4 regions of the Pantoea sp. PA1 genome follow, and region 2 is predicted to be linked to each of the others. Evidence: predicted binding sites of a transcription regulator. Region 2 holds the regulator's gene; each other region holds the start of a gene.
The links. The regulator LexA, encoded in region 2, represses DNA repair genes until DNA is damaged. The targets are predictions, from matches to a motif close to TNCTGTATGTACATACAGNA.
Positions count from the first base shown of each region.

Region 1: the regulator LexA is predicted to act here: its motif matches at 5,663-5,682, upstream of uvrB (excinuclease ABC subunit UvrB).
Region 3: the regulator LexA is predicted to act here: its motif matches at 2,693-2,712, upstream of mutH (DNA mismatch repair endonuclease MutH).
Region 4: the regulator LexA is predicted to act here: its motif matches at 5,772-5,791, upstream of dinG (ATP-dependent DNA helicase DinG).

Region 1 covers NZ_JBXGEE010000001.1:386,461-394,384, forward strand. Annotated here, with positions in the region: gene bioA (adenosylmethionine--8-amino-7-oxononanoate transaminase) at 1-403, opposite strand, end outside; gene bioB (biotin synthase BioB) at 489-1,520, shown strand; gene bioF (8-amino-7-oxononanoate synthase) at 1,520-2,671, shown strand; gene bioC (malonyl-ACP O-methyltransferase BioC) at 2,655-3,410, shown strand; gene bioD (dethiobiotin synthase) at 3,407-4,078, shown strand; gene AC1V0D_RS02115 (ABC transporter ATP-binding protein) at 4,143-4,865, opposite strand; gene uvrB (excinuclease ABC subunit UvrB) at 5,759-7,780, shown strand; gene AC1V0D_RS02125 (gluconeogenesis factor YvcK family protein) at 7,764-7,924, opposite strand, start outside.
Region 2 covers NZ_JBXGEE010000002.1:30,472-38,395, forward strand. Annotated here, with positions in the region: gene ubiA (4-hydroxybenzoate octaprenyltransferase) at 1-400, shown strand, start outside; gene plsB (glycerol-3-phosphate 1-O-acyltransferase PlsB) at 646-3,069, opposite strand; gene AC1V0D_RS10955 (diacylglycerol kinase) at 3,197-3,565, shown strand; gene lexA (transcriptional repressor LexA) at 3,671-4,285, shown strand; gene dinF (MATE family efflux transporter DinF) at 4,386-5,708, shown strand; gene zur (zinc uptake transcriptional repressor Zur) at 5,751-6,272, opposite strand; gene AC1V0D_RS10975 (conjugal transfer protein TraF) at 6,723-7,924, shown strand, end outside.
Region 3 covers NZ_JBXGEE010000004.1:307,069-314,992, forward strand. Annotated here, with positions in the region: gene AC1V0D_RS17010 (NADP(H)-dependent aldo-keto reductase) at 1-485, opposite strand, end outside; gene AC1V0D_RS17015 (YgdI/YgdR family lipoprotein) at 637-855, opposite strand; gene AC1V0D_RS17020 (TerC family protein) at 974-1,684, opposite strand; gene mutH (DNA mismatch repair endonuclease MutH) at 1,784-2,461, opposite strand; gene rppH (RNA pyrophosphohydrolase) at 3,146-3,673, shown strand; gene ptsP (phosphoenolpyruvate--protein phosphotransferase) at 3,686-5,932, shown strand; gene lgt (prolipoprotein diacylglyceryl transferase) at 6,124-7,005, shown strand; gene thyA (thymidylate synthase) at 7,002-7,796, shown strand.
Region 4 covers NZ_JBXGEE010000001.1:441,804-449,727, reverse strand. Annotated here, with positions in the region: gene hutU (urocanate hydratase) at 1-1,218, shown strand, start outside; gene AC1V0D_RS02370 (M20 aminoacylase family protein) at 1,422-2,579, shown strand; gene ybiB (DNA-binding protein YbiB) at 2,581-3,549, opposite strand; gene dinG (ATP-dependent DNA helicase DinG) at 3,576-5,744, opposite strand; gene AC1V0D_RS02355 (GNAT family N-acetyltransferase) at 5,896-6,414, opposite strand; gene AC1V0D_RS02350 (helix-turn-helix transcriptional regulator) at 6,411-6,974, opposite strand; gene AC1V0D_RS02345 (MerR family transcriptional regulator) at 7,124-7,858, shown strand.

The DNA.
Region 1 (7,924 bases), on a different contig from region 2:
GGCCCAGCCAGTATTGCAGCGCCATCTTCATCGACACTTCCACCGCCACCGAACCGGAGTCCGCCAGGAAGACGCACTCCAGCGCCTCAGGCGTCATCGCCACCAGCTGGCGGCAGAGCGCCACCGCTGCCGGGTGGGTGATGCCACCAAACATGACGTGGGACATCTGTGCAACCTGCGCGGTCAGCGCCTGGTTCAGGCGCGGATGGTTGTAGCCGTGGATCGCGGCCCACCAGGAGGACATGCCATCCACCAGCTCACGGTCATCGGCGAGTTGCAGCGTAACCCCGCGGGCGGCCACCACGGGGTAGCAGGGCAGGGGATCCTGCATGGAGGTGTAGGGGTGCCAGATATGCTGGCGGTCAAAACGGGCATCTTCAGAGGTGAACGCGGAGAGGGTCATCGGAGTTGTAAACCAAAATAAAAAAATATAGTTTACAAGTATACCCCTGCTTTCTGTCGGGATGACACCCTTTTTGGAGTAAGTAATGGCTCAACGCTGGACAATTGCACAGGCGCAAGCGCTGTTTGATGAACCCTTTCTTGAACTGATGTTTAAAGCGCAGCAGGTGCACCGTCAGCACTTCGACCCGCGTCAGGTGCAGGTCAGTACCCTGCTGTCGATTAAAACCGGTGCCTGCCCGGAGGATTGTAAATATTGCCCGCAGAGTGCGCGCTACAAGACCGGTCTGGAGTCGGAACGCCTGATGGAAGTGGAAGAGGTGCTGACCTCCGCCCGTCAGGCCAAAGCCGCGGGTTCGACCCGCTTCTGCATGGGGGCCGCGTGGAAAAATCCGCACGAGCGCGATATGCCCTATCTGGAAAAGATGGTTGAAGGCGTCAAGGCGATGGGAATGGAAACCTGCATGACGCTGGGCACCCTCAGCGAGCAGCAGGCGCAGCGACTGGCGGGCGCGGGGCTCGATTTCTACAACCACAACCTCGACACCTCGCCGGAGTTTTACGGCTCCATTATCACCACCCGCAGTTATCAGGAGCGCCTGGATACGCTGGGCAAAGTGCGCGACGCCGGGATCAAAGTCTGTTCAGGCGGGATCGTCGGCCTCGGGGAAACCGTGAACGATCGCGCCGGTCTGCTGGTGCAGTTAGCCAATCTGCCGACGCCACCCGAGAGCGTGCCGATCAACATGCTGGTGAAGGTGAAAGGCACACCGCTGGCGGATAACGACGATGTGGAACCGTTCGATTTTATCCGCACCATCGCGGTGGCGCGCATCATGATGCCGACCTCCCATGTGCGTCTCTCAGCAGGCCGGGAGCAGATGAACGAACAGACCCAGGCGATGTGCTTCATGGCCGGGGCGAACTCCATTTTCTACGGCTGCAAGCTGCTGACCACGCCAAACCCGGAAGAGGATACCGATCGGGTGCTGTTCCGCAAACTGGGGCTGAACCCGGAGCATACGCACACGCAGCACGGCGATCAGCAGCAGGAAGAGCATCTCAGCGAGCAGCTGTTCCATGCCGACACGGAACAGTTCTACAACGCGGCGCTGTAATGAGCTGGCAGCAACGATTCCGGCAGGCGCTGGATCAGCGTCGTGCGGCCGACGGCTGGCGGCAGCGACGGATTATTGACGAACAGACGACCCGCACGCTGCACAGCGGCGGTCGCTGCTATCACCACTTCTCCAGCAATGATTATCTCGGCCTGACCCGTCATCCGGCGGTGATCGCGGCCTGGCAGCAGGGGGCGGCGCTGACCGGGGCGGGCGCGGGGGCTTCAGGGCACGTAACCGGCTATCACCGGCAGCATGCCGATCTGGAGGCGCAGCTGGCCGACTGGCTCGGCTATGACCGTGCGCTGCTCTTTATCTCCGGTTTCGCAGCTAACCAGGCGGTGATCCATCTGCTGGGGGAGAAAAACGATCGCATCCTGGCTGATAAACTCAGCCACGCCTCACTGCTCGACGCGGCCAGCCACAGCCCGGCGCAGCTGCGCCGGTTCACTCACAACGCGCCGGAGAGTCTGGCAGCGCGGCTCGCCTCACCCTGTGAGGGGGAGACGCTGGTGGTGACGGAGGGGATTTTCAGCATGGATGGCGACAGCGCGCCGCTGGCTGCACTGGCGCAGCAGACGCGTCAGGCCGGAGGCTGGCTGCTGGTGGATGATGCGCACGGCATTGGCGTGGTGGGTGAGCAGGGGCGCGGCAGCTGCTGGCAGCAGGGCGTCCGGCCGGAACTGCAGGTGATCACCTTCGGCAAAGCCTTTGGCGTCAGCGGCGCGGCCCTGCTGTGCGATGCCGACACCGCCGACTACTTTCTGCAGTTCAGCCGTCATCTGATCTACTCCACCGCTATGCCCGCCGCCCAGGCTTTTGCGCTGCAGGCGGCGCTGCATGAAGTTCAGCAGGGCGAGGCGCTGCGTCAGCGCCTGCAGCAGAATATCCGGCATTTCCGGCGCGGCGCGGCGTCGCTGCCGTGGCAGCTGATGGATTCAGAGAGTGCGATTCAGCCCCTGCTGGTGGGTGAAAACAGCGAGGCGGTGGCGCTCTCTGCGCGGCTGGCTGAGGCGGGCTGCTGGGTGAGCGCTATCCGGCCGCCTACCGTGCCACCGGGTACCGCCCGGCTGCGCATCACCCTGACGGCGGCACATCGCCCTGAGGATATCGATCGGCTACTGGAGGCGCTGCATGACGCTGCAGGTTGACAAACAGGCGGTCGCTCGCGCTTTTGGCCGGGCGGCGAGCCACTACGATGCGCATGCCGCCCTGCAGCGTCTGAGCGGCGATGCCCTGCTGGCACACGCCCCGGTCGACAGTGGTCTGCACCTGCTGGATGCCGGTTGTGGCACCGGCTGGTACAGCCGGCTCTGGCGCGCGCGCGGCAAACAGGTCACGGCGCTGGATCTCTCCCCGCAGATGCTGCAACAGGCACGCCGCAACGACGCGGCGCAGCACTATCTGGCGGGAGACATTGATGCGCTGCCGCTGGCGGACAACAGCTTTGACCTGGTCTGGAGCAACCTGGCGGTGCAGTGGAGTGACGATCTGCCGCAGGCGCTGGCCCAGTTCCGGCGGGTGCTGCGGCCCGGCGGCACGCTGCTCTTTTCCACCCTTGGGGACGATTCGCTGCAGGAGGTGCATGAAGCCTGGTCACATCTGGACGCACTGCCGCATGCCAATCGCTTTCTCAGCGAGGCGCAGATTGCCGCCGCCTGCCATGCCTGGCCGCTGCGCTGCACCTCGGAGCGGGTGACGATCCATTTTCCCGATGCGCTCAGCGCCATGCGCTCACTGAAGGGCATTGGCGCGACCCATCTGCATCAGGGGCGTGACGGCCAGGTGTTAACCCGGCAACGCCTCAGCCGGTTAGAGGCGCACTGGCCGCGCGACCGGCACGGCTACCGCCTGAGTTATCATTTAATTTATGGAGTAAGTGCATCATGAAACGCCTGTTTATCACCGGCACCGACACCGAAGTCGGCAAAACGGTCGCCAGCGGCGCGCTGTTGCAGGCCGCCGCCGCCGCAGGCTTCCGCTGTGCGGGCTATAAGCCGGTGGCGTCGGGCTGTGAGATGACGCCGGAGGGCATCCGCAACAGCGATGCGCTGGCCCTGCAGCGTTACAGCAGCGTCGCGTTAACGTATCCGCAGGTCAATCCGCTGGCCTTTATGGAACCGACATCGCCGCACATCGTCAGCGCGGAAGAGGGCAGGCCGATTACCCATCTGGCGCTGTCGGCCGGTCTGGCGGCACTGGAGCCGCTGGCGGACTGGATTCTGGTCGAGGGGGCCGGGGGCTGGTACACCCCGCTGTCGGAGACGCACACCTATGCGGACTGGGTAGTCAGCGAACAGCTGCCGGTGATTCTGGTGGTGGGGATTAAGCTGGGCTGCATCAACCATGCGCTGCTCACCGCAGAGGCGGTACGGGCGCGTGGGCTGACGCTGGCAGGCTGGATCGCGAATACCATCGAGCCACCGGGCAAACGTTATCAGCACTATCTCGCCAGCCTGAAACAGCGCTTGCCTGCCCCCTGTCTGGGCACGATCCCCTATCTCACGGATGAGGCGCAGCAGGCTGCCTGTGGACACTACCTGACGCTGCCTGAATAAGCGGACCCGGCCCGGCCGTCACTGCGGCCAGCGGCGGCTCTGCCCGCCGCATCCGGTTTTGCCCTCAGGCCACCGTCAGCCATTTATCGACGGTGTAGTCGTCAAGCTGCGCCATGCTGCCGTGCGCCACATTGCGACCACGGTGCAGCAGCAGAAAGTAGTCTGCCACGCGGCGGATTAGCGACAGGCGCTGCTCCAGCAGGAGAATGGTCAGCCCGTAGTCGAGGTTAAGCCGCCGGATCAGATTGCCCATCTCCTCCTCCAGCCACGGCGACATGCCGTCGGTGGGTTCATCGAGAATCAGCAGTTTAGGTTGCAGCACCAGCGCACGCGCCAGGGCCAGCTGTTGCTGCTGATCGACAGGCAGATCGCCGCTGCGCTGCTGGCGCAGCGAATAGAGTGCCGGAAAGAGATCGAACACCATTTCAGGAATGGCGCGATGGCGATCGTGCTGACTGGCACCCGCCAGCAGGGCGATCAGCAGGTTATCTTCCACGCTCATCTGGGTAAAAATATGGCGGCCCTGCGGCACGTAGCCGATCCCCATCTGTGCCCGCTGTTCAGCCGGTTGCAGCAGCAGATCTTCCGGCGGGGAGCCATCTTCCTTCCAGGAGATAGAGCCGCTGTTGATAGGCAGTCTGCCCATGATGCAGTTCACCAGCGTGGTTTTGCCCATGCCAGGCCGGCCCAGAACGCCGGTGCAGGTGCCAGGCGCCAGATCGAGGTCCACATCCCAGAGAATGTGGTTCTGACCGTAAAATTGATTCACCGAACGTAAACTCAGCATCTGACACTCTCCTTCCCGATCATTAGCCTGAATGCTTCCGCTCTCTGTCGTCTGGCAAACAAGTCATCAGCAGCGGCCCTGTCGCCGTTGCAGCTCAGTGCGCCTGGTGCGCGTTGGTGCCAGAGAGTCCTGCAATTCCCAGGCCAAATCTTAAAACGGCCCTGTTTTCTGCTGCTGTGCCTGCTTTCGGGGAAGGAAAGGTGAGAAAAACTTATCAATTCCCCACGGTCATTACGCACCTGCACTTTTGCAGTGCCTGGCGGCGCTGTTCCTGGTGCAGGCGTGCTCTGAGAAGGCAACGAATCTGATTAAGAATTCTAGTCGGCGCCCGGAAATTTGCCTGGCCAGCGGGGGGAAGGATTAAAAATGCAGACTATTCCGCCAGCCGCGGGCGCAAAATTTAACGGAAAAAAAATTATTTTCGCGGTGTCAGAAGGGCAGGGAAAAACTATACACAGCTGATGGCGGCGGGGCTGCCATCACTTATCCACTATTCCTGTGGATAACCTTGTGCATTAGGTAATGAAAACCAGTTGGAAGCGAGGAAATACGGGGCCTGGTAACATAATGACGAGATTCTGGCCTCATAAGCTAAAGCCAGTAAAATCAGTATTTTATTAAAAAACAAGCCTGCGATTTCTCTGTCAGGTAACCAGACTGTAATTTTGTGACGCTCTATTGACAAATGTTAAATCCGATCTCTGCCTGGGGATAACCTTGCGCAACACGCTTCGCCTGGATTTTCATCGCGCGCCAGAGAGGGGAGCGGAACCGCAACAGGGTTAACATTGCACCATTACTGTTTTTATATCCAGTATTATTTTCTGGCAAAATCACCATAGCCGAGTAAAATAAGTGCCTGCCCGCCGACTTCTCCAGCAGGAAATGCATTCATGAGCAAAGCCTTTAAATTAAACTCTGCCTTTAAACCTTCAGGCGATCAGCCTGAGGCGATCCGTCGCCTGGAAGAGGGACTGGAGGATGGACTGGCCCATCAGACCTTATTAGGGGTAACCGGCTCCGGTAAAACCTTTACCGTCGCCAACGTGATTGCCGACCTCAACCGTCCGACCATGGTGCTGGCGCCCAATAAGACGCTGGCCGCCCAGCTTTATGGCGAAATGAAAGAGTTTTTCCCGGATAACGCCGTGGAGTTCTTCGTCTCTTACTACGACTACTATCAGCCTGAAGCCTATGTGCCCAGCTCCGACACCTTTATCGAAAAAGATGCCTCGGTGAATGAGCACATCGAACAGATGCGTCTGTCGGCCACCAAGGCGCTGCTGGAGCGGCGGGATGTGATCGTGGTGGCGTCCGTCTCCGCGATTTACGGTCTGGGCGACCCCGATCTCTATCTGAAAATGATGCTGCACCTGACCCGCGGCATGATCATCGATCAGCGCAGTATTCTGCGTCGTCTCTCAGAGTTGCAATACACCCGAAACGACCAGGCGTTCCAGCGCGGGACCTTCCGGGTGCGCGGCGAAGTGATCGATATCTTCCCGGCGGAGTCGGATGACATTGCGCTGCGCGTAGAGCTGTTTGACGAAGAGGTTGAGCGGCTGTCGCTGTTCGACCCGCTGACCGGCCAGATCGAGTCGGTGGTGCCGCGCTTTACCATCTACCCTAAAACCCACTACGTCACGCCGCGCGAGCGCATCCTGCAGGCGATGGAAGAGATCAAAGTGGAGCTGGCGGATCGCCGGCGGGTGCTGCTGGAGAACAACAAACTGCTGGAAGAGCAGCGTATCACCCAGCGTACCCAGTTTGATCTGGAAATGATGAGCGAGCTGGGCTACTGCTCCGGCATCGAAAACTATTCACGCTATCTCTCTGCCCGCGGGCCGGGCGAAGCGCCGCCGACGCTGTTTGACTATCTGCCTGCCGATGGCCTGCTGGTGGTAGATGAGTCCCACGTCACCATTCCGCAGATTGGCGGCATGTACAAAGGCGACCGGGCGCGTAAAGAGACGCTGGTGGAGTATGGCTTCCGTCTGCCGTCGGCGCTGGATAACCGTCCGATGAAGTTTGAAGAGTTTGAGGCGCTGGCGCCCCAGACCATCTACGTGTCGGCGACGCCGGGTAAATATGAGCTGGAAAAATCGGGCAATGAAGTGGTCGATCAGGTGGTGCGTCCGACCGGTCTGCTCGATCCGATCATCGAAGTGCGTCCGGTCGGCACCCAGGTTGACGATCTGCTGTCGGAGATCCGTCAGCGCGTGGCGGCCAATGAACGTATCCTGGTGACGGTGCTGACCAAACGCATGGCGGAAGATCTCACCGAGTATCTGACAGAGCATGGCGAGAAGGTGCGCTATCTGCACTCCGATATCGATACGGTGGAACGTATGGAGATCATCCGCGACCTGCGTCTGGGTGAGTTTGATGTGCTGGTGGGCATCAACTTACTGCGTGAGGGGCTGGATATGCCGGAAGTGTCGCTGGTCGCGATCCTGGATGCGGATAAAGAGGGCTTCCTGCGTTCAGAACGTTCCCTGATCCAGACCATCGGTCGTGCGGCACGAAACGTCAACGGTAAGGCGATTCTCTACGGCGATAAAATCACGCCGTCGATGGCGCGCGCCATTGAAGAAACCGAACGCCGCCGTGAGAAACAGCAGCTGCACAATGAAAAGAATGGCATCGTGCCGCAGGGCCTCAACAAGAAAATCACCGATATTCTGGAACTCGGCAACAACGTGGTGAAAACCCGTGGCAAAGCCAGACCGGCCCGCCCGGGCGAAGCGCAGGCTCAGGCCGATTTGCTGACCTTAACGCCTCAGGCGCTGCAGAAGAAGATCCACGAGCTGGAGGGACAGATGCAGCAGCATGCGCAGAACCTGGAGTTCGAGCAGGCGGCGAACGTGCGCGACCAGCTGCATGAGCTGCGTACGCTGTTTATTGCGGCCTCATAGCGCCGTTAAAACCCTGAATGGCGTGTTCCAGCGCCACCCTGAGCAGCTGGCGGTCGTGACGATATTTAATGTCGGCGGCCTCCAGCGGTTCACGGACGATCAGCCGATCGTCAATCCCCCGGGTATCGACCGCCGGGCTGACCA
Region 2 (7,924 bases):
TGAGTCCTTACCTCTGGTCTGCTGGCTGGTATTCATTGCCAACATCTGCTGGACGGTTGCTTACGATACGCAGTATGCGATGGTGGACAGGGACGATGACCTGAAGATTGGGGTGAAGTCGACCGCCATTTTATTTGGTCGCTTCGACAAGCTGATTATTGGTCTGCTGCAACTGGCGACCCTGCTGCTGATGGCGTGGGTGGGGACGATGCTGCACCTGAACAGCGCCTTCTACTGGACGCTGCTGCTGGCTGCCGCCCTGTTTGTTTATCAGCAGAAGCTGATAGCCGGGCGCGAACGTCAGCCCTGTTTCCAGGCTTTCCTCAATAACAACTATGTCGGGATGGTGCTGTTCCTCGGCATTTTAATGAATACGCCGCCGTTCACTCAGCTGTTCTGACTGGAAAGGCAGCCTGTCATAGCGGGAAGACCGCGCCTGCGCAGGGGACAGGGCCAGATCGGAAAGACGCAAAAGCTGTCATCCATGACGGCTCGGCCCGCGCCATCCCTGGCGCGGGACGCTTTCCTCTTCTGTCCCTGTCCCCTGCGCGTCAGGTTCTTCGTTGCTGTAAGAAGCCTGCCAGACAGCCCTGTGCGACATAAAAAAGGCGACCCTGAGGTCGCCTTTTTTGCTTTACGCGGGTATCAGTCGTGCGCGACAGCCGTTTCAATGGTCATCCGGACATCGCTGGTCACCAGGTCAGCCAGGATGTGCCAGGTGGCCTGGGTCTGCGCCACATCCGCATCTCCGCTGTCACTGATATAGCCTTCATCACGCAGCGTCAGTACCAGTGAGGTAAAGACCGCTTTGTCGAAGAACTCCGGAGCGTTGATACCGTGCAGCACGGAGAGACGTTGTGCCAGCGTCCGGCTCTCTTTCTCCAGCGTGCCGCGGTTAATCGTCGGCTTGGCGCTGAGAATCGAGAAGGTAATGGCATAACGCTGCAGCGTTTCACGCACACCGGCGGCCAGCAGTTGCAGCGTGCGATAGCGCGCTCCGGTAAACCGCAGTTCTCCGGCCTCAAGCGTAATCAGACCCTGACGCGCCAGCTCCTGACTCAGTTCAGTCAGCAGTTGCGGCAGCTCATCCGTCTCCCAGCGCAGGAAGAGCTCGCTCTTCAGCATCGGATAGATCAGGCTGACCTGACGCAGCAGTTCCGCTTCGCTCAGCGTCTGGTGTTGCTGAACAATGGCGGCAATCAGCGACGGCATCACCAGCATGTGATGAATGTTGTTGCGGTAATAGGTCATCAGCACCGCCTGCTCACGCGGCAGAATGATGATGTCGCCAATGCTGTCCTTTTCACTCTCAAACTTGTTCATGCCCATGGCGTGATCCAGCAGCGCTTCCGCGGAGAGATCGGGCAGGGTCGCATTCGGCGAGTAAGGCACATTGCGCAGCAGCTGGGTATAGCACTCCAGCTGTTCAATCAACTGTTCGCGGGTAAGTGAGCGCTGACGTGAGGCAAGCAGGGCCGTAACACAGAGGTTCATGGCGTTAGCCGCGCCGGCTTCATTGATCCGCACCATCACGCGAGCCGCAATATCGTTCACGGTCGGGGTCAGCCAGCCGGGACGCTGTGGCTCAATCGGATCGATCGAGTCACGCCATTCCGGCACGCGCTTGTTGAGATAGTTAACCAGCGGCAGCGGTTCGCCAAAGTTAACGTAACCCTGACCGAGATTGCGCAGCTTACGCAGGCCACGCACCATCTGCATGAAGCCCTCTTTCTCTTTTGCCGCGCCGCGCAGCTCTTTGGCGTAAGTACCCACTTCCATCACATGCTCATATCCGATGTAGATCGGCACCAGCGTGATGGGACGATTGCCGCCGCGCAGCATCGCCTGCAGCGTCATGGCTAACGTGCCGGTTTTCGGGTCCAGCAGACGGCCCGTGCGTGAACGGCCACCTTCGACAAAGTACTCAACCGAGTAACCCCGGGTGAACAGCTCACCGAGGTATTCGCGGAATACCGTGGCGTACAGCTTGTTGCCTTTAAAGGTGCGACGGATAAAGAAGGCACCCAGACGACGGAAGATCGGACCGGCTGGCCAGAAGTTGAGGTTGATGCCTGCTGCGATGTGCGGCGGCACCAGGCCCTGGTGATAGAGCACGTAGGAGAGCAGCAGATAATCCATGTGGCTGCGGTGGCAGGGCACATAGACAATCTCGTGACCATCCTGCGCCAGCTGGCGCACTTTTTCGCCGCCATTGACGTTGATGCCCTGATAGAGACGGCTCCAGAGCCAGCCCATCACCCGGTCAGTAACGCGAATTGCTTCATAGGAGAAGTTCGCCGCAATCTCTTCCATCATCTCGACGGCATTCTGCTGCGCTTTCTCATGGGAGATTTTTTTGCTGCGCGCCTCATCTTCTACGGCTTTTTCAATCGCTTTGGATTGCAGCAGGCGATTAAACAGATCCTGACGGGCCGGTAAACGCGGGCCAATCGCAGCCAGCCGCTGACGGGCAAAATGGATACGCGCGACGCGGGCCAGCTTCTGCGCGATCGACTTATCTGTCCCATGTTCCGTGGCCATACGCCGCAGCGACACGGTCGGCGAGAAGCGGACAAAGCTGTCGCGCCCATGCCAGATGACCGCAAAGAACTTCTGCACGCCGTTCAGCACCCGCAGGTGTGGTGTGGCTTCGCCCTGAACTTCACGTCCCGGTGCGCGGCCAAACATCACGGTGACGGGCAGCATCTGAATATCCAGCGTGGGATTATTGCGATGCAGGTCCAGGTAATCGTGGAAAATTTTCACCGATTCCACGCTGGGTACAAAATAGGGGAAGACGCGCGGGCCATCGTGGATAAAGACGTGGCGAGGCAGCAGGGAACCATCAATCTCCAGTGGAGAGAGCGGATCGGGCAGATGATGCCGCAGACACTGCGCGCGCAAAGTCAGTAAGTCAGCCTTCGAATCGTAAGGCAAAACATACATAATAGGTCGGGTCGGATCCAGACCATGTTCAGACACGGGATCGGCCGGAATGGCCTTACTCTTTACCAGAAACGAGAGTGGTAAATTAAGCAATTTATAATAAAGTTTACGCCAACCTGACATAGACAACATGAAGCCTCTTGTTAGCAAAGCGCCGCAAGCATACCAGAAAGTGCAGCGAAGATCTGTGGTGGTGCCAAATGCACGCAGCCCAGACATTGACGTCAATCCGATAAAAGGGTTCCCACACATGGCAAATAATGCCACCGGACTTATCAGAATAGTAAAAGCCGCCGGTTACTCCTGGCAGGGGCTGCGTGCCGCGTGGCAACATGAAGCGGCGTTTCGTCAGGAAGCCCTGGCTGCGCTGGCGGCGATCATTATCGCGTGCTGGCTGGACGTTGATGTGATCTCGCGCATCCTTATGATTGGGTCGGTGGTGCTGGTGGTCATCGTCGAAATCCTCAATAGCGCCATTGAAGCGGTGGTCGATCGCATCGGTCAGGAGCATCATCCGCTCGCGGGCCGGGCAAAAGATATGGGTTCGGCAGCGGTACTGCTGGCTATCTTACTGGCCCTGTTTGTCTGGATCGCGCTGCTCTGGACACATTTGCGATAAACCTTCCATAACGCGGCTCAGGCCGCGTTTTCCCTGACAATCGGTTTTCATTTCGCCAATACCTGTATATACTCACAGCGACTGTATAAACAACCAGGGGGCGGGATGAAAGCATTAACCAGCAGGCAGCAGCAGGTCTATGACCTGATTCGCGACCATATTACTTCAACAGGCATGCCGCCTACGCGTGCCGAGATTGCCGCGCAGCTGGGTTTCCGCTCGCCAAACGCGGCAGAAGAGCATCTGAAAGCGCTGGCGCGCAAAGGCGTCATTGAGATTGTCTCCGGCGCATCGCGCGGCATCCGTCTGCTAATGGAAGAAGAAGCCTCAGAAGGCATACCGCTGATTGGCCGGGTTGCTGCCGGTGAGCCCATCATGGCGCAGGAACATATCGAGACGCATTACAAAGTCGATCCGGGCCTGTTCAAACCTTCGGCGGATTTCCTGCTGCGCGTCAGCGGAATGTCGATGAAAGATATCGGGATTATGGACGGCGACCTGCTCGCGGTGCATAAAACGCAGGATGTGCGCAATGGCCAGGTCGTGGTGGCCCGCATTGACGATGAAGTGACGGTGAAACGCTGGAAAAAGCAGGGTGCTATCGTGCATCTGCTGCCTGAAAACAGCGACTTCGACCCGATTGTTGTCGATACGCGTGCCCAGTCGCTGACCGTGGAAGGTCTGGCGGTGGGTGTCGTACGCAACGGCGAATGGCTCTGATTCTGACGCCTGCGTGCATTCGCCTTTTCTGGTGCTATTCTGTCTGCCCTGATTTTGTCGCTGCCGCCTCTGCGCAGCGACACTGAGCACGGAATGGCGAATGCGCTTTATCACGGCAACCGATAAAAATCTCTGGCGGCTCGCGCTGCCCATGATCCTGTCAAATATCACCGTTCCCTTACTGGGCGTGGTCGATACGGCAGTGATTGGTCATCTCGACAGCCCGGTCTATCTTGGCGGGGTCGCGGTCGGGACGACCGTCACCAGCTTCCTCTTTATGCTGCTGCTTTTCCTTCGCATGAGCACCACGGGCCTGACGGCACAGGCCTTCGGGGCAGGCGACAAAACGGCGCTGGCACGCGCCCTGATCCAGCCGCTGATCATGGCGTTGCTGGCGGGTCTGCTGTTTGTCGCGCTGCGTTACCCCATTATTCAGCTGGCTACCCATCTGGTTGGCGGCGATCCTCTGGTACTGGCACAGGCCGGACTGTTTATTCAGATCCGCTGGCTCAGTGCGCCTGCCACGCTGGCGAACCTGGTGATTCTGGGCTGGCTGCTGGGCGTGCAGTATGCGCGTGCGCCGGTGATCCTGCTGGTGGTGGGGAACCTGGTGAATATCGTGCTCGACCTCTGGCTGGTCATGGGGCTGCACTGGGGCGTTGCGGGGGCAGCCACCGCCACGGCACTGGCGGAATATATCACGCTGGGCGTCGGCGGCATGATGGTCTGGCGGGTTCTGAAGCTGCGCGGCATTCCATTCAGCCTGCTGAAACAGAGCTGGCGCGGTGACAGCGCCCGGCTGCTGCGCCTCAACCGGGATATTATGCTGCGCTCTCTTATGCTGCAGCTCTGTTTCGCCTCGCTGACCGTGCTGGGCGCCAGGCTGGGGCCGGAGGTGGTCGCGGTGAACGCCGTATTACTGATGTTCATTACCTTTACCGCCTACGCGCTCGATGGTTTTGCCTATGCCGTCGAAGCGTTTGCAGGTGAAGCGCATGGCGCAAAAGATGGCAGCAAACTGCTGCGCGTCTGGCGCTCTGCCTGCCGACAGGCGGCGGCGGTGGCGCTCTTCTTCTCGCTGGTTTATGCCTTTACCGGCCCGCAGATCGTGATGCTGCTGACCTCTCTGCAGACAGTGCAGCAGGCGGCCGACCGCTATCTGGTCTGGCAGGTGATTATGCCGCTGATCGGCGTCTGGTGTTATCTGCTGGATGGGATGTTTATCGGCGCAACGCGCGGACGTGAGATGCGTAACAGCATGGTGGTGGCAGCCGCAGGCTATTTTCTGACGCTGCTGAGCGTGCCGGTGCTGGGCAATCACGGTTTGTGGCTGGCGGTAACGGTTTTCCTGGCGCTGCGCGGCCTCTCACTGTGGCTCATCTGGCGCAGGCACTGGCGTCAGCACAGCTGGTTTGCGGCCTGAGCAGGCAGAACGTTTTTAGTCCGATAGTGATTGTTCCGCCGCTTATCCCCGTCGTCCGCGCTTTTTACCCTCATCCTGATGGTCATGTCCGCAGTTTTCGTGCTGCGTACAGGCGTCTGCTTCCGCGCAGTTTTCGCATAAGCCATGGGCTTCGATCACGCTGTGACGCAGGGCAAACTGCGCTTCACCCGCCAGCGTGGCGATAATCTTTTCCACGCCCTGCGCCTGCTTCTCGGTGACGGCGGCGCAGCGGTCACAGACCAGCATGACCGACGTATGAGCCGGCGCCTCAAAATGGTGACACATCACATAGCTGTTGTTGGACTCCACCCGATGCACAAAACCCTGCTCCAGCAGGAAGTCGAGCGCACGATAAACCGTGGGAGGCTTGGCCTGAGGTTCGCTGATCCGGAGCTGATCCAGCAGATCGTAGGCACTGATTGAGCCCGGCTGTTCCGCCATCAGACGCAACACTTCAGCGCGCTGCGAAGTCAGACGCACACCACGTTGCAGGCACATTTTTTCGGCCTGAATCAAAATTTGCTGCGACGTCATGGTAGTCATGAAAATTCTCCGCTGAATAAGTGATGTTATTTTATCACATAACCTGTCAGGGTGCTGAAGCGCGTTTCTGTCTGTTAAAACAGCACAATTAGCCTGAAAAAACAGCGCCTGTGGCATTTTCGCTCCTCTCTATCTCAAATCTGACGAAAAAACCGATCCACCTGTAAATCAACCGGAGCAGAATTTTTTGTCCTTTTGCTTTGCATCTCACTGAGTTAAGAAGTAATGTTCAGAAAGACTTAATAAAAGTCTGACATTATTTGAAATTAGCCGGTCCGTTTTTAATAATTACACGCTAATTCTGGTCGTAAAACGTCCAATCCTTTGAATTAAGACACTGTTTCCTTTGAATTCACAGCAATAACGCGTTAGCCAGGGTTCACAATAGGGCTGACAAACTATTCAGTTGTTGAATGTATCAACGACACTTTCTCAGGTGATGGCAGGCAAATGGTGAAAAAATCCGCTCAACGCTCAGCGCTGATCTGTTCCGCTGCAGCGACCGCGCTTTTCCTTTCTTCCTCCGCCATGGCGGCAGGGACCTGGTATGATGCACGTAATGACGCCATGGGCGGCACCGGCGTGGCATCTTCTGTTTATGGCTCTGCAGTGCTGGCGAACCCGGCATTAATGACGCGTGCTAAATCTGACGATAATGTCAGCATTATTATTCCTTCAGCAGGCATTCAGGTAACGGACAAAGATAAGCTGATCGATAAAGTCGATGATATTACCGACACCGTGGATCGTTACCGCGGTGTGATTGGTAACCTGACGTTTGCCGATTATCTGCGTGGTTATCCTGAACTGCGTGCTGCCTCCGGCGATGTCGCTGACAAGCTCAGCGATTTGCGCGGTAACAAAGCGGACGGCAGTGCGGGTGCGGCCGTCGCCGTGACAATCCCCAATGAAACGCTGCCTTTCGCCTTTATCGCCAAAGCCTACGGAACGGCACACGTCCGCGCCAATGTGGTCCAGAGTGATATCAACTACCTGCGCGGGGTTGCTAACGGTACGATTCTGCCCGTTCCGGGCGATCAGAATAACCTTCGCTCCAGTGCGAACGGCTTAGCGGCCCTGGTTACCGATTATGGTGTGGCGGTGGCGCATGAGTTCACTGTCGCCGGTCAGCCGGTGTCGGTGGGCGTGACGCCAAAAGTGCAGAAAACCTGGCTCTATAACTACACTGCCAGCATCTATAACTACGACAAAAATGACATCAACAACAGTCAGTATCGCAGCACCGACACCGGCTTTAACGTTGATGCCGGTCTGGCGACCACCTTTGCTGAAAACTGGACGCTGGGTGTGACCGGACAGAACCTGGTTTCACGCGATCTGCAGACCCGGGAGGTTAACGGGTTCCGCGACACCTACCAGATTCGCCCGCTGGTCACCACCGGTCTGTCCTGGGATAAAGGTCCGTTTACCGTGACCGGCGATGTGGATCTCACCGAAACGAAACGCTTCAAAACTCAGGATAACAGCCAGTATGCGGCAGTGGGTGCGGAGTACCGCGTACTTGACTGGCTGCAGCTGCGCGCAGGTTATCGGGCGGATATGCGGTCTAACGACGAAAATGTGGCCACAGCAGGTTTTGGCTTGTCGCCGTTTAACAAAGCTGTCCATCTGGATCTGGCTGGCTCCGTCGG
Region 3 (7,924 bases), on a different contig from region 2:
TCCAGCGTCTCCAGCAGGGTTACCTGCGCGGTGGTTTCGCTGTACTGATAGCCGAGCTTGCCAAAAAAGTTAGTCTGGCGCTGCGGCCAGTGCAGCTGGTAGAGATCCAGATAGTCGGTGTTCAGCCGTTTCAGGCTGGCGTCGAGGGCGGCACGGATGTTTTTGCGATCCAGCGCCATGTCCGGACGGATTGAGGCGTCGTTGCCACGGGAAGGGCCGGCGACTTTGCTGGCCAGAATGATTTTGTCGCGGCTGCCGCGCTGTTTCAGCCAGCTGCCAATATATTGTTCGGTCAGACCCTGGGTTTCCGGGCGCGGTGGCACCGGATACATCTCGGCAGTATCAATAAAGTTGATGCCGGAACGGATAGCCAAATCCAGTTGAGCATGCGCGTCAGCTTCGCTGTTCTGTTCGCCGAACGTCATGGTGCCCAACCCCAGCTGACTCACTTCCAGCGTGCTGTGGGGAATACGATGATAGTGCATTGCCAGCTTCCTTTTCTTTATCGGGAATAGAGCGAATGGAATGTTGTGTCCTGAGGGACTATAGCGCGAGCCATGGCGGGGAAGGAAGGGGGAAAAATCGGGGAAATCATCTGCCAGCGCAGAATGGGTGGCAGATGATTAAATCAGGCACTTAACGTTCAATGATCGTTGAAACCTCATCGCTGTTAATCTGCACTGCGTGACCTGACTGATCGGTGTATTCCACCAGGCCGGTCTCTTTATCAATGCTCGGCTTGCCTTCGGTCATAATCATGCGGCCATCTTTGGTCGCCATCACATAATCTGAACTGCATCCGCTTAATAACGCTGCGGTTATCACTACCGCTGCTAATCCTGCCAGCCCTTTCATCACGCCTTCCCCTCACAAATCGTCAAGTGCAAAAAGTGTAGTAATAAATGGTTTTGCCGGCAGGATTAATCGCAGAATTCTGAAAATATCCGGGCGAGCAGGCTCGCCCTTGACTTTATCAGGCGGGCTTTTTCTTACTGCGCATCAGGTTAAGGCACTCAACCGCCATTGAGAAGAACATGGCGAAATAGATGTAACCTTTTGGTACGTGGACCGCAAAACTCTCCAGAATCAGGGTAAAACCGACCAGAATCAGGAAAGAGAGGGCCAGCATTTTCACTGACGGATGGCGATCGACAAATTCACCGATAACCCGCGCCGCGAACATCATCAGCAGCACCGCGATCACGACTGCCGCCATCATAATGAAGAGATGATCGGAGAGGCCGATGGCGGTGATAACGGAGTCCAGGCTGAAAATAATGTCGAGCATCATGATCTGCACAATCGCGCCGAGGAAGGAGTGAACGCGGGTATTGTGTTCCCCTTCGCCGCCTTCAATCGTTTCATGGATCTCCATGCTCGATTTCCACAGCAGGAAAAGGCCACCGAACAGCAGGATCAGATCGCGTGCCGAGAAGGGGTGATCCAGCAGCGTAAACAGCGGATTAGTCAGACGGGCAACCCACGCGATTGAGGCCAGTAAGGCCAGACGCATCAGCATTGCGCCCATCAGGCCAATGCGACGGGCGCTTGCCTGCTGGTGCTTAGGCAGTTTCGCGACCACCAGTGACAGGAAAATGATGTTATCAATACCCAGCACCACCTCAAGGATGGTCAGGGTACCCAGCGCCAGCCAGGCGTTGGGATCGGAAATCCACTCAAACATACCGACATTCAATCCTAAACGAAAAGTAAACGGCGATTATACGCAATGGCTGCACCGATCACCCACAAAATTGCGACATTTCCGCCAGGGCGGGGGAGTTCAGAGGAGAAAATGACGCGCCAGCAGGGGGCCGGTGAAACTTTTCTTCAGATAGAAACCGCGCGGCAGGGTCATGATCGGCTGGCCCTGATCGCCAATGCCCTCCGTCAGCGCTTTACTGTTGGCGGCCTTGGGTCGAATCTGCAGCCAGGCGCCATGCCGGGCGGTGATCTGCTCAACGCGACCCAGCACGATCATATCCATCAGCTCCTCCCAGTCCTGACGCAGCATCTCCTCCTCCTCTGCATCCGGGCTCCACAACAGCGGCGCGCCGACACGGCGATGCCGCAGTGGAATCTCACGCTCGCCTTCCACCGGGATCCATAACACCCGCGCCAGCTTGTGCCGCACGTGGCTGTTCGACCAGGTCACGCCGCTGTTACCGGTCAGGGGGGCGACGCAGACAAAGGTGGTTTCCAGCGGTTTGCCCTGTGCATCAATCGGAATAGTTTTCAGTTCGATACCCAGATGGGCAAAGTCCTGCTCCGCTTTGCTGCCTGCGCTGGCGCCCAGATGCCACTCCAGCAGCATCCCGACCCAGCCTTTATCGCGTTTAAGATCGGCAGGCATAGGCAGCCCGGCGCGAGCGGCCAGCGTTTCCAGTGTTAATCCGGCTAACTCCTGCGCCCGGGCCAGCAGGCTGGCTTCATTTTCAGGCGGGCCTGGCGGGTGACTCATGTTGATAACTCTTGCTGGTTAAAATTTGAACAATAAAAAGAGGGTAACCTGTGCGGCTGAAATAAACCCTATCGGGCTTCGATAATAACATGATAGATCGTGCTTTTTTTAGTGGATCTGCAGGATGTCACCCTCAGGCTGCCAGGGTTATCCCGGCTTACCCGCAACAATGAACAGGATCTCCAGCCCGGTTATCCACAGAAAAATGGGATAACCCCCTTCCCGATGCGGTACTGGTTCCATTTACAGCCTTGACTTTTCACGATCTGACCATAATTTCGTCGCTCTGGCCTAACCCTGAGCGATTCTCTGTGGATAAAAAGCGGTGTGGTGATATTTTAACCGATTGTCAGCGGGCGTGAATTTATCCGCCTGCCAGGAAACGCATTAACGTGGCGAAATTAAAGTTATTATGTTTTAAATCAACGGTATAAAATGCGGTCTCTTTTCAGCGGTTCAGAGTGCGCTGAAAAGGTTATTCAGTTAACTCCCGTGTTCTGCACAAAGCTATCCACAGAAAAGGTGAATAAGATCGACCATTTTTCTGATTGCTGTTCATAACTTTACCATTTTCTGTGAGTTATCCCGACAAAGACGGCGCAACCCCCCATGAATCCAGTGGTTTACCGCCTGTAAGGAGTGTGAAACAATCAGCTTATTCAAATTTTGCTTTGAGGTAGTCCGGTGATCGATGATGATGGCTACCGCCCGAATGTTGGTATCGTAATCTGTAACCGGCAGGGACAAGTGTTATGGGCCAGGCGCTTTGGACAGCACTCCTGGCAATTTCCTCAGGGAGGCATCAATCCCGGTGAAACCGCAGAACAGGCGATGTATCGCGAACTGTTTGAAGAGGTCGGATTGCACCGGAAAGATGTCCGAATACTTGCCTCTACCCGTAACTGGCTGCGTTACAAGTTGCCAAAACGTTTGGTGCGTTGGGACACAAAGCCGGTATGTATCGGCCAGAAACAAAAGTGGTTTCTTCTGCAGTTAATGTGTAATGACGCGGATATCAATGTGCAGCACAGCAGCACGCCGGAGTTCGATGGCTGGCGCTGGGTCAGTTTCTGGTATCCGGTGCGTCAGGTTGTCTCCTTTAAACGCGACGTCTACCGCCGGGTGATGAAGGAATTCGCTGGCGTGGTGATGTCTATGCAGGAGAGTGCGGGGCAGCGAAACAATCCTGCCCATCGACGTAAGAGAGGATAGGCCACGCCCTTTATGCTCACTCAGTTGCGCGAAATTGTAGAAAAAGTGGCGAGTGCGCCGCGTCTCAATGAAGCACTCGACATTCTGGTCAATGAGATCTGTCTGGCGATGGAAACGGAAGTCTGTTCCGTTTACCTCGCCGACCACGATCGTCGCTGCTATTACCTGATGGCGACGCGCGGACTCAAAAAACCGCGTGGCCGCACTGTGACGCTGGCGTTTGATGAGGGGATCGTTGGTTTAGTGGGCCGTCTGGCCGAGCCGATTAACCTTGCGGACGCCCAGAGCCACCCCAGCTTCAAATATATCCCCGCAGTGAAAGAGGAGCGCTATCGCTCCTTCCTCGGCGTGCCCATTATCAGCCGCCGTCAGCTTCTTGGCGTGCTGGTGGTGCAGCAGCGCGAACACCGTCAGTTTGATGAAAGCGAAGAGTCGTTTCTGGTCACCCTGGCGACCCAGATGGCGGCGTTGCTGTCGCAGTCTCAGATGGGCCAGCTGTTTGGTCAGTTCCGGCAGACGCGGGTACGCGCGATTGCGGCCGCGCCTGGCGTGGCGGTGGCACCTGGCTGGGTCGATGAGACGCAGCCGCTGCTCGATCAGGTTTCCGCCGCCTCCACGCTGGATGTGCAGCGTGAGCGCGAGCGACTGTCAATCGCCATGACCGAAGCCGCGAGTGAATTTCGCCGCTTCAGTAAACGGTTCAGCGCCAGCGCACAGAAAGAGAGCGCGGCCATTTTCGACCTCTACTCCCACCTGCTGACCGATGCCCGGCTGAAGAAAGATCTGTTTGATGAGATCGAACGCGGATCGGTCGCCGAGTGGGCGGTCAGACAGGTAATCGAGAAGTTTGCTAAGCAGTTCGCCAGCCTGACGGATAACTATCTGCGTGAACGCGCAGGCGATCTGCGGGTGCTGGGCCAGCGTCTGCTGTTTCACCTTGATGACTCGCTGGTCGGCACCAATGCCTGGCCGGAACGCTTCGTGCTGGTGGCCGATGAGCTGACCGCAACGACCCTGGCTGAGCTGCCGCAGGAGCGGCTGGCAGGCGTGGTGGTGCGGGATGGCGCAGCCAACTCCCATGCGGCGATCCTGACCCGGGCGATGGGGATCCCGACCGTGATGGGCGCGGATATCCAGCCGCATCAGCTCAACAAACGTCTGCTGATTGTCGATGGCTATCGCGGTGAGCTGCTGATCGATCCGGAGCCGGTGCTGGTGCAGGAGTATCAGCGCCTGATCAGCGAAGAGAATGCGCTGAGCAGGATGGCGGAAGGGGTTGTCGATCAGCCGGGTGAACTGAAAAGTGGCGAGCGGGTGCAGGTGATGCTCAATGCCGGATTAAGCCCGGAGCATGAGCAGGCGCTCGGCAGCTGGGTGGATGGCATCGGGCTCTACCGCACCGAAATTCCGTTTATGCTGCAGAACGGTTTCCCGTCGGAAGAGGAGCAGGTGGCGCAGTATCAGGGCATGCTGCAGCTGTTTCACAACAAGCCGGTCACGCTGCGAACGCTGGACGTCGGGGCGGATAAGCAGCTGCCCTATATGCCGATCAGTGAAGAGAACCCCTGCCTGGGCTGGCGCGGCATCCGCCTGACGCTCGATCAGCCAGAAATTTTTCTGGTGCAGGTGCGCGCCATGCTCCGCGCCAATGCGGCATCCGGCAATCTCAGCATTCTGCTGCCGATGATCAGTCACATCGACGAGATCGACGACGCGAAACGGCTGATCGATCGCGCCGGTCGCGAAGTGGAGGAGATGCTGGGCTACCCGATCCCCGCGCCGCGCATTGGGGTGATGATCGAAGTGCCTTCCATGCTGTTTATGATCCCGCATCTGGCGTCGCGGATCGATTTTATCTCGGTCGGCACCAACGACCTGACGCAGTATCTGCTGGCGGTAGACCGCAACAATACCCGCGTCGCGAACCTGTACGACTCGCTGCATCCGGCGATGCTGCGCGCGCTGAATGCCATCGCGCAGGAAGCCCGTCTCGCGAATCTTGAACTGTGTTTGTGTGGTGAAATGGCAGGCGATCCGATGTGCGTGGCGCTGCTGGTCGGGCTGGGGTATCGCCATCTCAGCATGAACGGTAAAAACGTCCCGCGGGTGAAATATCTGCTGCGTCATCTGGATCACGAAGAAACGCAGAAGCTCAGCGAGCAGGGAATGAATGCGCATACCGCCACCGAAGTGCGCCATGTGGTGTCGGCCTTTATGGAGCGGCGCGGCCTGGGTGGCCTGATTCGCGGCGGGCGCTAAGCGCCATCCTGACAGACTGAATTTTCGTCCTGTCCCGGACGGGTGCTCACGCTCTTCACGTTCTGCCTCTGCGCGTTATTCGTGTTTACATTTGCACGACAATTCAAAAAACCGGCTGTGCTATGATGCGCAGCCTTAATTTATGTGCCTGACAACGCCCCTTTTCAGGGTAGAAAAATAGACGGTGAAAGATGAATAACGGCTATATTGCATTTCCGCAGTTCGATCCGGTGATCTTCTCGATTGGACCGGTTTCGCTTCACTGGTACGGTCTGATGTATCTGGTGGGCTTTGTTTTCGCCATGTGGCTGGCGGTACGCCGTGCTAACAAACCTGGCAGCGGCTGGAAAAAAGAGGAAGTTGAGAACCTGCTTTACGCGGGTTTCCTGGGCGTCTTCCTGGGTGGACGCATTGGATATGTGCTGTTCTACAACCTGCCGCTTTTCCTGGAAAATCCCCTCTATCTGTTCAAAGTCTGGGATGGCGGCATGTCATTCCACGGTGGCCTGATCGGGGTGATTGTGGTGATGCTGATTTTTGCCCGCCGGACTAAACGTAATTTCTTCCAGGTCTCCGACTTTATTGCACCGCTGATCCCGTTTGGTCTGGGTGCCGGGCGTCTCGGTAACTTCATCAACGGCGAACTCTGGGGTCGTGTCGATCCGAACTTCCGCTATGCGATGCTGTTCCCCGGCTCCCGCAGCGAAGATGTGGCACTGGCCGCCACCAATCCGCAATATCAGGCGCTGCTCAACACCTACGGCGTGCTGCCACGTCATGCGTCGCAGCTGTATGAGCTGGCGCTGGAAGGCGTAGTGCTGTTCATCATCCTGAACCTGTTTATCCGTAAGCCCCGTCCGATGGGCAGCGTGTCTGGCCTGTTCCTGATCGGCTATGGCGCATTCCGCATTATCGTTGAGTTCTTCCGCCAGCCGGATGCTCAGCTGGGCCTGTTTGAAGGCGGTATCAGTATGGGACAGATCCTCTCTGTGCCGATGATTATTGCCGGTATAATTATGATGATCTGGGCGTATCGTCGTCGCCCGCAGCCACAATTTCGCGAGGAAAAATGAAACAGTATCTGGATTTGATGCAGCATGTGCTGAACGAAGGCACGCCAAAAGCTGACCGTACCGGCACCGGTACGCTTTCAATTTTTGGTCACCAGATGCGTTTCAATCTGCAGGATGGTTTTCCGCTGGTCACCACCAAGAAATGCCACATCCGCTCGATCATTCATGAGCTGCTGTGGTTCCTGAAAGGGGACACCAACATCGGTTATCTGAAAGATAACAAGGTTTCCATCTGGGATGAGTGGGCCGATGAGCAGGGCGATCTCGGCCCGGTGTATGGCAAACAGTGGCGCAGCTGGGGTACGGCCAGCGGTCAGGAAATTGACCAGTTAAGCCAGGTGATGGAGCAGCTGAAGCGCGATCCCGACTCACGCCGGATCATCGTTTCAGCCTGGAACGTCGGCGAACTGAGCCAGATGGCGCTGGCACCCTGCCATGCTTTCTTCCAGTTCTATGTGGCGAACGGCAAGCTCTCCTGCCAGCTCTATCAGCGCTCGTGCGACATCTTCCTGGGCCTGCCGTTTAATATCGCCAGCTATGCGCTGCTGGTGCATATGGTGGCGCAGCAGTGCGATCTGGAGGTGGGTGACTTCGTCTGGACCGGCGGTGACACGCACCTCTACAGCAATCATCTGGAGCAGGCGCGTCTGCAGCTGACCCGTGAACCGCGTCCGCTGCCGAAGCTTGTTATCAAACGCAAACCGGCGTCACTGTTTGACTATCAGTTCGACGATTTTGAGATTGAAGGCTACGATCCGCATCCTGCGATCAAAGCCCCCGTCGCCATCTGACCCGCGATAAACATCAAGCCCTGGCGCACTCCGCCGGGGCTTTTTTTTTACCTGTTGTCCGGAACATCTGCGGCATCGCGCGCACGCTTCCTGAGATTGCCTGTCTGTCACGCCGGTTCTCTGCGACA
Region 4 (7,924 bases), on a different contig from region 2:
GCGGGACGTCAGCACTACAACAATGACCTGAGCGGACGCTGGATCCTCACCGCCGGACTGGGCGGCATGGGCGGCGCGCAGCCGCTGGCCGGGGTGCTGGCGGGCGCCTGTGTGCTGGCGATTGAGTGCCAGGAGTCGCGCATCGATTTCCGCCTGCGCACCCGCTACGTCGACTACAAAGCTACCACGCTGGATGAGGCGCTGGCGTTAATCAGCGACGCCACCGCCGCAAAAAAAGCGATTTCTGTCGGTCTGCTGGGCAATGCCGCTGAGATTCTGCCGGAGCTGGTAAAACGCGCCAGGGCGGGCGGGCCGAAGCCGGATATCGTGACCGATCAGACCTCGGCGCACGACCCGATCAATGGCTATCTGCCGATTGGCTGGGATCTGGCGCGCTGGGAGCAGGAGCGTGTTTCCCAGCCGAAAGCGGTAGAGAAAGCGGCGCGCGCCTCGATGGCGGTCCACGTCCAGGCGATGCTCGACTTCTGTCATATGGGCATTCCGACCGTGGATTACGGCAACAATATCCGCCAGGTGGCGCTGGATGAGGGTGTCAGCAACGCCTTCGATTTCCCCGGCTTTGTGCCCGCCTATATCCGTCCGCTGTTCTGTGAAGGCAAAGGCCCCTTCCGCTGGGTGGCGCTGTCAGGCGACCCGGAAGATATCTATAAGACCGACGCCCGACTCAAAGAGCTGTTCCCGCATCACAAAACGCTGCATCGCTGGCTCGATATGGCGCAGGAGCGCATCGCCTTCCAGGGACTGCCTGCCCGAATCTGCTGGCTGGGGCTGGGTGAACGGCACCTGGCCGGTCTGGCGTTCAACGAAATGGTGCGCAACGGCGAGCTGAAAGCGCCGGTGGTGATTGGCCGCGACCATCTCGACTGTGGTTCGGTCGCCTCACCGAACCGCGAAACCGAGGCGATGAAAGATGGCTCTGATGCGGTCTCTGACTGGCCGCTGCTGAATGCGCTGCTGAACACCGCAGGCGGCGCGACCTGGGTCAGCCTGCATCATGGCGGCGGCGTGGGTATGGGCTTCTCTCAGCACTCGGGTGTGGTGATTGTCTGTGACGGCAGCAAAGAGGCGGATGCGCGTCTGGGTCGGGTGTTATGGAACGATCCGGCGACCGGAGTGATGCGTCATGCCGACGCCGGGTATGAGCTGGCGCAGCAGTGCGCCGCAGAGCACGACCTGAACCTGCCCATGCAGAAGTAACACCCTGACCGGGGCAGGCCGCAGCCTGCCCCGGCGTTCAACCTCACGCTTCGCACCCGGCGGCAGGCCGCTGACATCACTTCCTTATTACTTATTCCATTTTGATTTAGCCTATAGCCCGATTTAAGCCTGACGGCGATAGACGCCGCGCCAGACGACCTCTAAAGTGAAATCTTCTCATTCTGTATGGAGCGCGACTCTGCATGACCCTTTCCCCTGCCCTGCTTGAAGATGCCCTGCGCTGGCGCCGTGAGTTTCATCGCCACCCCGAATTAGGTTACCAGGAACAGCAAACCAGCCAGTTTATCGCGGAGGAGTTAGCCCGGGCGGGATTGCAGGTGTTTCGTGGCCTGGCGGGCACCGGGGTCATCGGCACGCTGGAGAATGGTCCTGGCCCGGTCATTGGCCTGCGGGCGGACATGGATGCGCTGCCGATCACGGAGAAAGGGGAAGCGGCGTGGCGCTCTGTCACACCGGGCGTGATGCACGCCTGCGGCCACGATGGTCACAGCGCCACGCTGCTGGCCGCTGCCCGCCAGCTGGCCGCGACGCGTCAGTTCAGCGGCACCGTGCATTTCATCTTTCAGCCTGCCGAGGAGAACCTCGGTGGCGCACGCAGAATGGTGGAAGAGGGACTGTTCCAGCGCTTCCCGATGGATGCCATCTACGCGATGCATAACTGGCCGGGGCTGCCGCTGGGGTCACTGGCGGTGAATCCCGGCGCCATGATGGCGTCGCTGGACTCGTTTGAAATCACCCTGCACGGCAAAAGCTGCCACGCGGCGATGCCGGAAAGCGGAGCCGATCCGATGGTGGTCGCCGCCGAGCTGATTCTGGCGCTGCAGACGATCCCGTCGCGTCGCCTGTCACCGCTCGCCTCAGCGGTGGTGAGCGTGACCCAGATCCACGGTGGCGAGGCGATTAACGTTATCCCGGAGCAGATTGTGCTGCGCGGCACGGTGCGCTGTCTGCAGACCAGCGTGCGCGATAAGGTGCGCGGACTGATTGATGAGTTTGTGGCGACTCTGCCGCGTCCGTTTGGCGTCAGTGGTGAAGTGCACTGGTTGCCGGGCTATCCGGTGACCGCTAACCATGCGCTGCCCGCTGAGCAGGTGCGCAAGGTGGCGCTGGCGACGCTGGGTGCCGGACAGGTTCACTGGCAGGTGAATCCGTCGATGGCGTCGGAAGATTTTGCCTGCATGCTGGAAGCCTGCCCTGGCGCTTACTTCTGGCTGGGCGCAGATGGAGAAACCCCCTCTGCGCCGCTGCACAACGCCCGCTATGATTTCAACGACGCGCTGCTGCCGATTGGCATCCGTTTCTGGCAGGATCTGGTGGAACAGGCCCTGCCGCAATCCTGAGTCAGTAACCGGCGGCGCGGATCTGCTCCTCCGCCGCCGCCAGTGAATCGCACTGACCGCTGGCGCGCAGGCAGCAGGCGATCTGCAGCCGCAGCGACGCGGGCAGCGGGCGCTGCTGATTCAGCACCTCCTCAATCCAGCGCGCCGTCACCTCTGCCGTTTTATCTGCCGGCAGCTCAACGGCTACTTCTGGCTGACGCTCCACCCAGACTTCGGTTTCGGCTCCCGCGCCCTGAATCATGCTGATCGCCGGGCAGCGCTGCGGATTCGCATACACTTCCCCTTCGGTGCCATTAAGTAGCAGGGCTGGCGCATCGATGTCGCTGAAGAATTTCGCCACACGCGGCACATACTCCGGATGCGAGACGCTCGACAGACGCAGCGCCGCCCGCTCCGCAAACGGGGTCGCCAGTTTTGCCAGCGTGTGCGCACTGTTACGCACGCCCATTCGCCAGCGCAGAGACAGCTGCTTCGCCATCGGCGGGCAGAGGTGATCGATGGTGATAAAGGCCAGCTCGCCCTGATTCAGTCTGGCCTGCGCCGCCTCTGCCGTCGTGACCGGTGCGATGCCAAGCGCCGCAAACACCGCCTCGCTGGTAATGCGCGTCGCGTCGTCGCTGACGCCATGCACCAGCACCGGAAAGCCGAATTTTACCAGCAGCAGCGCCAGCAGAGGCGTCAGGTTGCCCTGACGACGGGCACCGTTGTAGCTGGGGATCACGATCGGCATGGGCCGGTTTTCCGGCGCACGCAGCTGCATCATCTGCGCCTGCATCGCCTGATAAAAGCCGCGCATCTCCGCTTCGCCTTCGCCTTTGATGCGCAGCGCAATCAGGATACCGCCCAGTTCCAGATCGGGCACCTCGCCCGCCAGCATGGCGCTGTAGAGCGCCACGGCACTCTCAAAATCGATATCGCGGGCATGATTTTTACCGCGACCAATCTCTTTAATAATTTTATTCAGTTCCATCACTCGCTTCCGGTTAAGTGCGCGGCTCAGCGCCGCGTAGGACGTCGTTTTCGCACGCTGGTTTTGGGCACCACGGCGGCCGGTATCGCTTCCGGCTCGGGCGCTGCCGGCTGCTCAATCGGGAAGACGGGCAGCGCCGCCAGCAGGCGGCTGCCGTAAGCTTTGCTCAGCAACCGGCGGTCATAAATCACGATCTCGCCATAGCATTGATGGCTGCGAATCAGGCGTCCGACCTGCTGAATCAGGGTAAATGAGGCGCTGGGCAGACTCTGCACCTCAAACGGATAGCGCTTCAGGCTTTTCAGCCACTCGCCTTCGGTCAAAATTACCGGACTGTCTACCGGGGGAAAAGCGATTTTGTGAATATGCACCTGACTCAGCAGATCGCCTTTCAGATCCAGGCCTTCAGCGAAGGATTGCAGGCCAATCAGAATACTGGTTTCGCCTTTAGCAACCCGCTGCCGGTGCAGATCGACCAGGCGGCTGCGCGGCTGATCGCCCTGCACCAGCATCGACAGCCGCAGATCGGGCAGCGAGGTGACAAACTGCTGCATCGCCCGGTTGCTGGCAAACAGCACCAGCACCCCTTTGTGCTTTTTCTCTTTCATCTGCTGGCGGAAGAAACCGGCCATTTCGGCGATATGCTCCGCCTCGTGCGACATCAGGGGTTCATAGCGCATCTGCGGGATGACCAGCTTGCCCTGCTCGACGTGGTTGAACGGGGAGTCGAGCGCCACAAAGCGGTCGCCCGCTTTTTCGCTCAGTCCCGACATCTCCTGCAGGCGGTTGAAGCTGTTGAGCGAACGCAGCGTGGCGGAGGTGACCACCACATGCGGGATTTTGCGCCACAGCATCTTCTCCAGCTGATCGCTGACGCGGATACCGGCGCAGTGAAACAGCAGATGCGCCTGCCCTTCGCGCAGCTCACGGGTGATCCATTTTGAAACCGGCGCACCGGAGGCTTTCTCCATTGCCGCCAGCCGCCACAGTTTGCTGATCGATTCGAACCAGCCAAACTGGCGATTGAGCTGCAGCAGATTACGGTGCAGCCGCACGACGTCGACCTTGCCCGTCTGCTCGCTCAGCGCATTGATCAGGCCTTCACTCAGCCCGCGCAGCGCGTCACTGAGTTTAAACAGCCGGGCGCAGAGGTCGAGTAACTCCTGCGGCAGCGCCCCAAGCACAAAGCGATATTCGCCCGGCTGGTTATGGGGCGGCAGCAGCGGATTCAGCGCCTGGGCGGTCACCGTAAGCAGTTCGCGCAGCTCATCGCAGTGCGCTTTCAGCCTTTCCGGGTTTGCCAGCGGCGGCGGCGATTTCGGCCGCATCTGGGTCATGATGCCGTCGACCAGCCGGATAAAGAGATCGAGCTGCAGGCTGCTCCAGCCCGGCGTGATATCGGCGCTCATCTCCAGCGCATCGCGGGCCACTTCCGGCAGATGATGCCCTTCATCCAGCACCAGCATCAGGTTTTTAGCGGGCGGCAGTACCGACTCATTCTCCATCGCGGCCATCACCAGCGCATGGTTCGCCACCACCACATCCACCTGCTCAATCTCGCGGCGCGCGACAAAAAAGGGGCATTCACGATACCAGCGGCAGTGCGCGCCCAGGCAGCTCGCCTTGTCGGTGGAGAGCCGCTGCCACAGGCTGTCGCTGATGTTCTCCTCGCTGTGATCGCGCAGGCCATCCCACTGATAGCGATCCAGCGACTTCTGCAGGCGGCCACACTGCGTCTGCTCCTCTTTGGTGCTGCTGACGGCGTCGTCGTCCAGATAGAGCAGCAGATCGCCCTGCTGATCGTCATCGGCTGCCAGCGCGGCCAGATTGCGCGGACAGACATAGCGTCCGCGTCCAAAGGCGGCAGTAAAGGTCAGATCGGGAATGATTTTTTTAAGCAGCGGCAGATCTTTGGTGAAGATCTGATCCTGCAGTGCCACGTTGGCGGTGCTGATCACCAGCCGTTTTTCCTGGGCGCGGCTGGCCGCGATACCGGGAATAAGATAGGAGAGCGTTTTGCCCACGCCGGTCGGCGCTTCCACCGCCAGGTGGCGCGCATCGTCGCCAGCCAGACATTTTGCCACTTCGGCGATCATCTGACGCTGCGGCGCACGCGGAATGAAATCAGGCACCTGCTGCGAAAGCGCTTTATACCACTGCGCTATCTGGCTTTTTACTGCGGCTGTCAGGGCCATGAGTTGCGTTACCACACCGAAAAAATGGCCTGTATTTTTACACAGTATCCCGGCGGCGTCAGCTTTCGTGCTGAATTTTTCGTGCGCCGTCGGAAATTTCAGCGGATATCGCGGAGGCGTTCAGCGCCGGGTCGTCCGGCGCAGAAGCAGGCTACGCCAGCACCTTATACATATAGGTGGTGGCATCCAGCACGCCTGCCGTCGACTCGGCATAAAAGGGGATCGACCCTGCCACCTGCCAGCCCAGCGAGCGATAGAGATCGCTGGCAACGTCACCGCTGCGGGTATCCAGCACCAGCAGCGTTTTGCCCTGCCCGCGGGCCAGCTGCTCAGCGCGCTGCATCAGTTCGCGGGCAATCCCCTGACGCCGCGCCTGCGGATGCACCAGCAGCTTGCTGACGTCGGCCCGATGGCGGCCATTCGGCATCGCGCTGCGACTGAGGATCACCGTCGCCACAATCCGGTTGTGCTGACGCGCCACCAGCAGTTCGCTCTCCCCGCTGGTCAGACTGGCTACCCGCTGCTGCCAGAAGCGCGTCATCACCGCCACATCGGCGGCATCCACGAATCCGACACTGGCGCCATCGGCCACGCAGGCCTGAAGCACTGCCGTCAGCCCATCGATCTCCTGTTGTGCCTGTTCAGGTGAAAGCCTCTGATAATCGATCATGGTTTTGCCACCGCCAGCAGATAGTGTGCGCCTTCGGTCAGATGCGCCTCGAAAGCCGATTTTCCGGTGAGGTGAAAGCGTAAACAGTCACCGGGCTTCAGCGTCCACTGCTGTTCGGCCACCGATACGGTCAGGCCGCCTGCCTGAAGCAGGATATGTTGCTCCAGTCCCTGGATGGGTGGCGCATCATATTCAATGCGTGCACCAGGCCGTAATTTGCCCTCTACCAGTTCGCATCTAAAATGAAGTGCGGGCGGTGAAACATTGCGGCGGATAAAACCGCTGGACGAGTCATGCCAGACCGGTTGCTGATCATAAGGCACCAGCAGACTCGACGACTCCTCAACCTCACTCAGCAGGCGAGACATGGTTAATCCGTAGGCGGCACACAGCCGGTTAAGCAATGCGGCAGTAGGGCTGGTCTCGCTTCGCTCAATGCGCGATAATGACGCGCGACTGATGCCGGTGGCGACAGAAAGTTCATCCAGTGACCAGCCGCGTTGCAGGCGTAATTCTGCCAGCCTTACCGCCAGTCGTTGCTCCGTATTCAGCTCCGGCATGGTATTTTCTCATATAAGGGAATTATTCTCTGAAATGAGATATAGCTAAAAACAGGCGTATCAGTCAAGTTGTACATTGCGAAATGTATTGTACAACTTAACTGGCTTCGTTATGGTAATCGCACTCAGACCAATCGAAAGAGGCATTTATGACCTTATACAGTATCGGTGACGTCGCCGAGCGCTGTGGCATAAACCCAGTCACCCTGCGCGCCTGGCAGCGTCGTTATGGCTTGCTGAAGCCACAGCGCACCGAAGGCGGGCATCGTCAGTTTGATGAAGAAGATGTACAGCGCATCGAAGAGATCATGCGCTGGATTGAAAGCGGCGTGCCGGTCGGTAAAGTCAAGGCACTGCTGGAAGGGGGCGACGTGGATGCCCATGATGGCTGGACAACCCTGCAGGATGAGCTGATCAGCGTTCTGCGCCACGTCAGACCCGCAAAACTTCGTAACAAAATTGCCGCGATTGGCCGCGAGCATCCGATTGATGCGCTGATCGACCACGTTTTTATGCCGGTGCGCCAGAAGCTGAGTCTGGACCAGAACACCGCCCGCACGATGTGCAGCCTGCTGGATGGCCTGCTGATCGACTATGTCGCGTTCTGCCTGACGGGCAGCCGCAAAAAATCGGGCAAGGATGCGCTGATCATCGGCTGGGGTATCGAGGATCGCACCCGCATCTGGCTGGAGGGCTGGCGTCTGTCGCAGCACGGCTGGCGGATTGATGTACTGGCCGAACCGCTGGACGTGCCGCGTCCTGAACTCTTTCCCGGCATGAACATGTTTGTCTTTACCGGTAAAAAACTGACCCGTCGTCAGCAGGAACAGCTGTCACACTGGCAGGAACAGGGCTATTCCGTGCGGTTGCACGAACCCGCCTGATAACAAAAAACGCACGCCGGGCGCTTTGCCTGCTGCCTCGCGCGCGCTATTATCCCCGCCTCACTG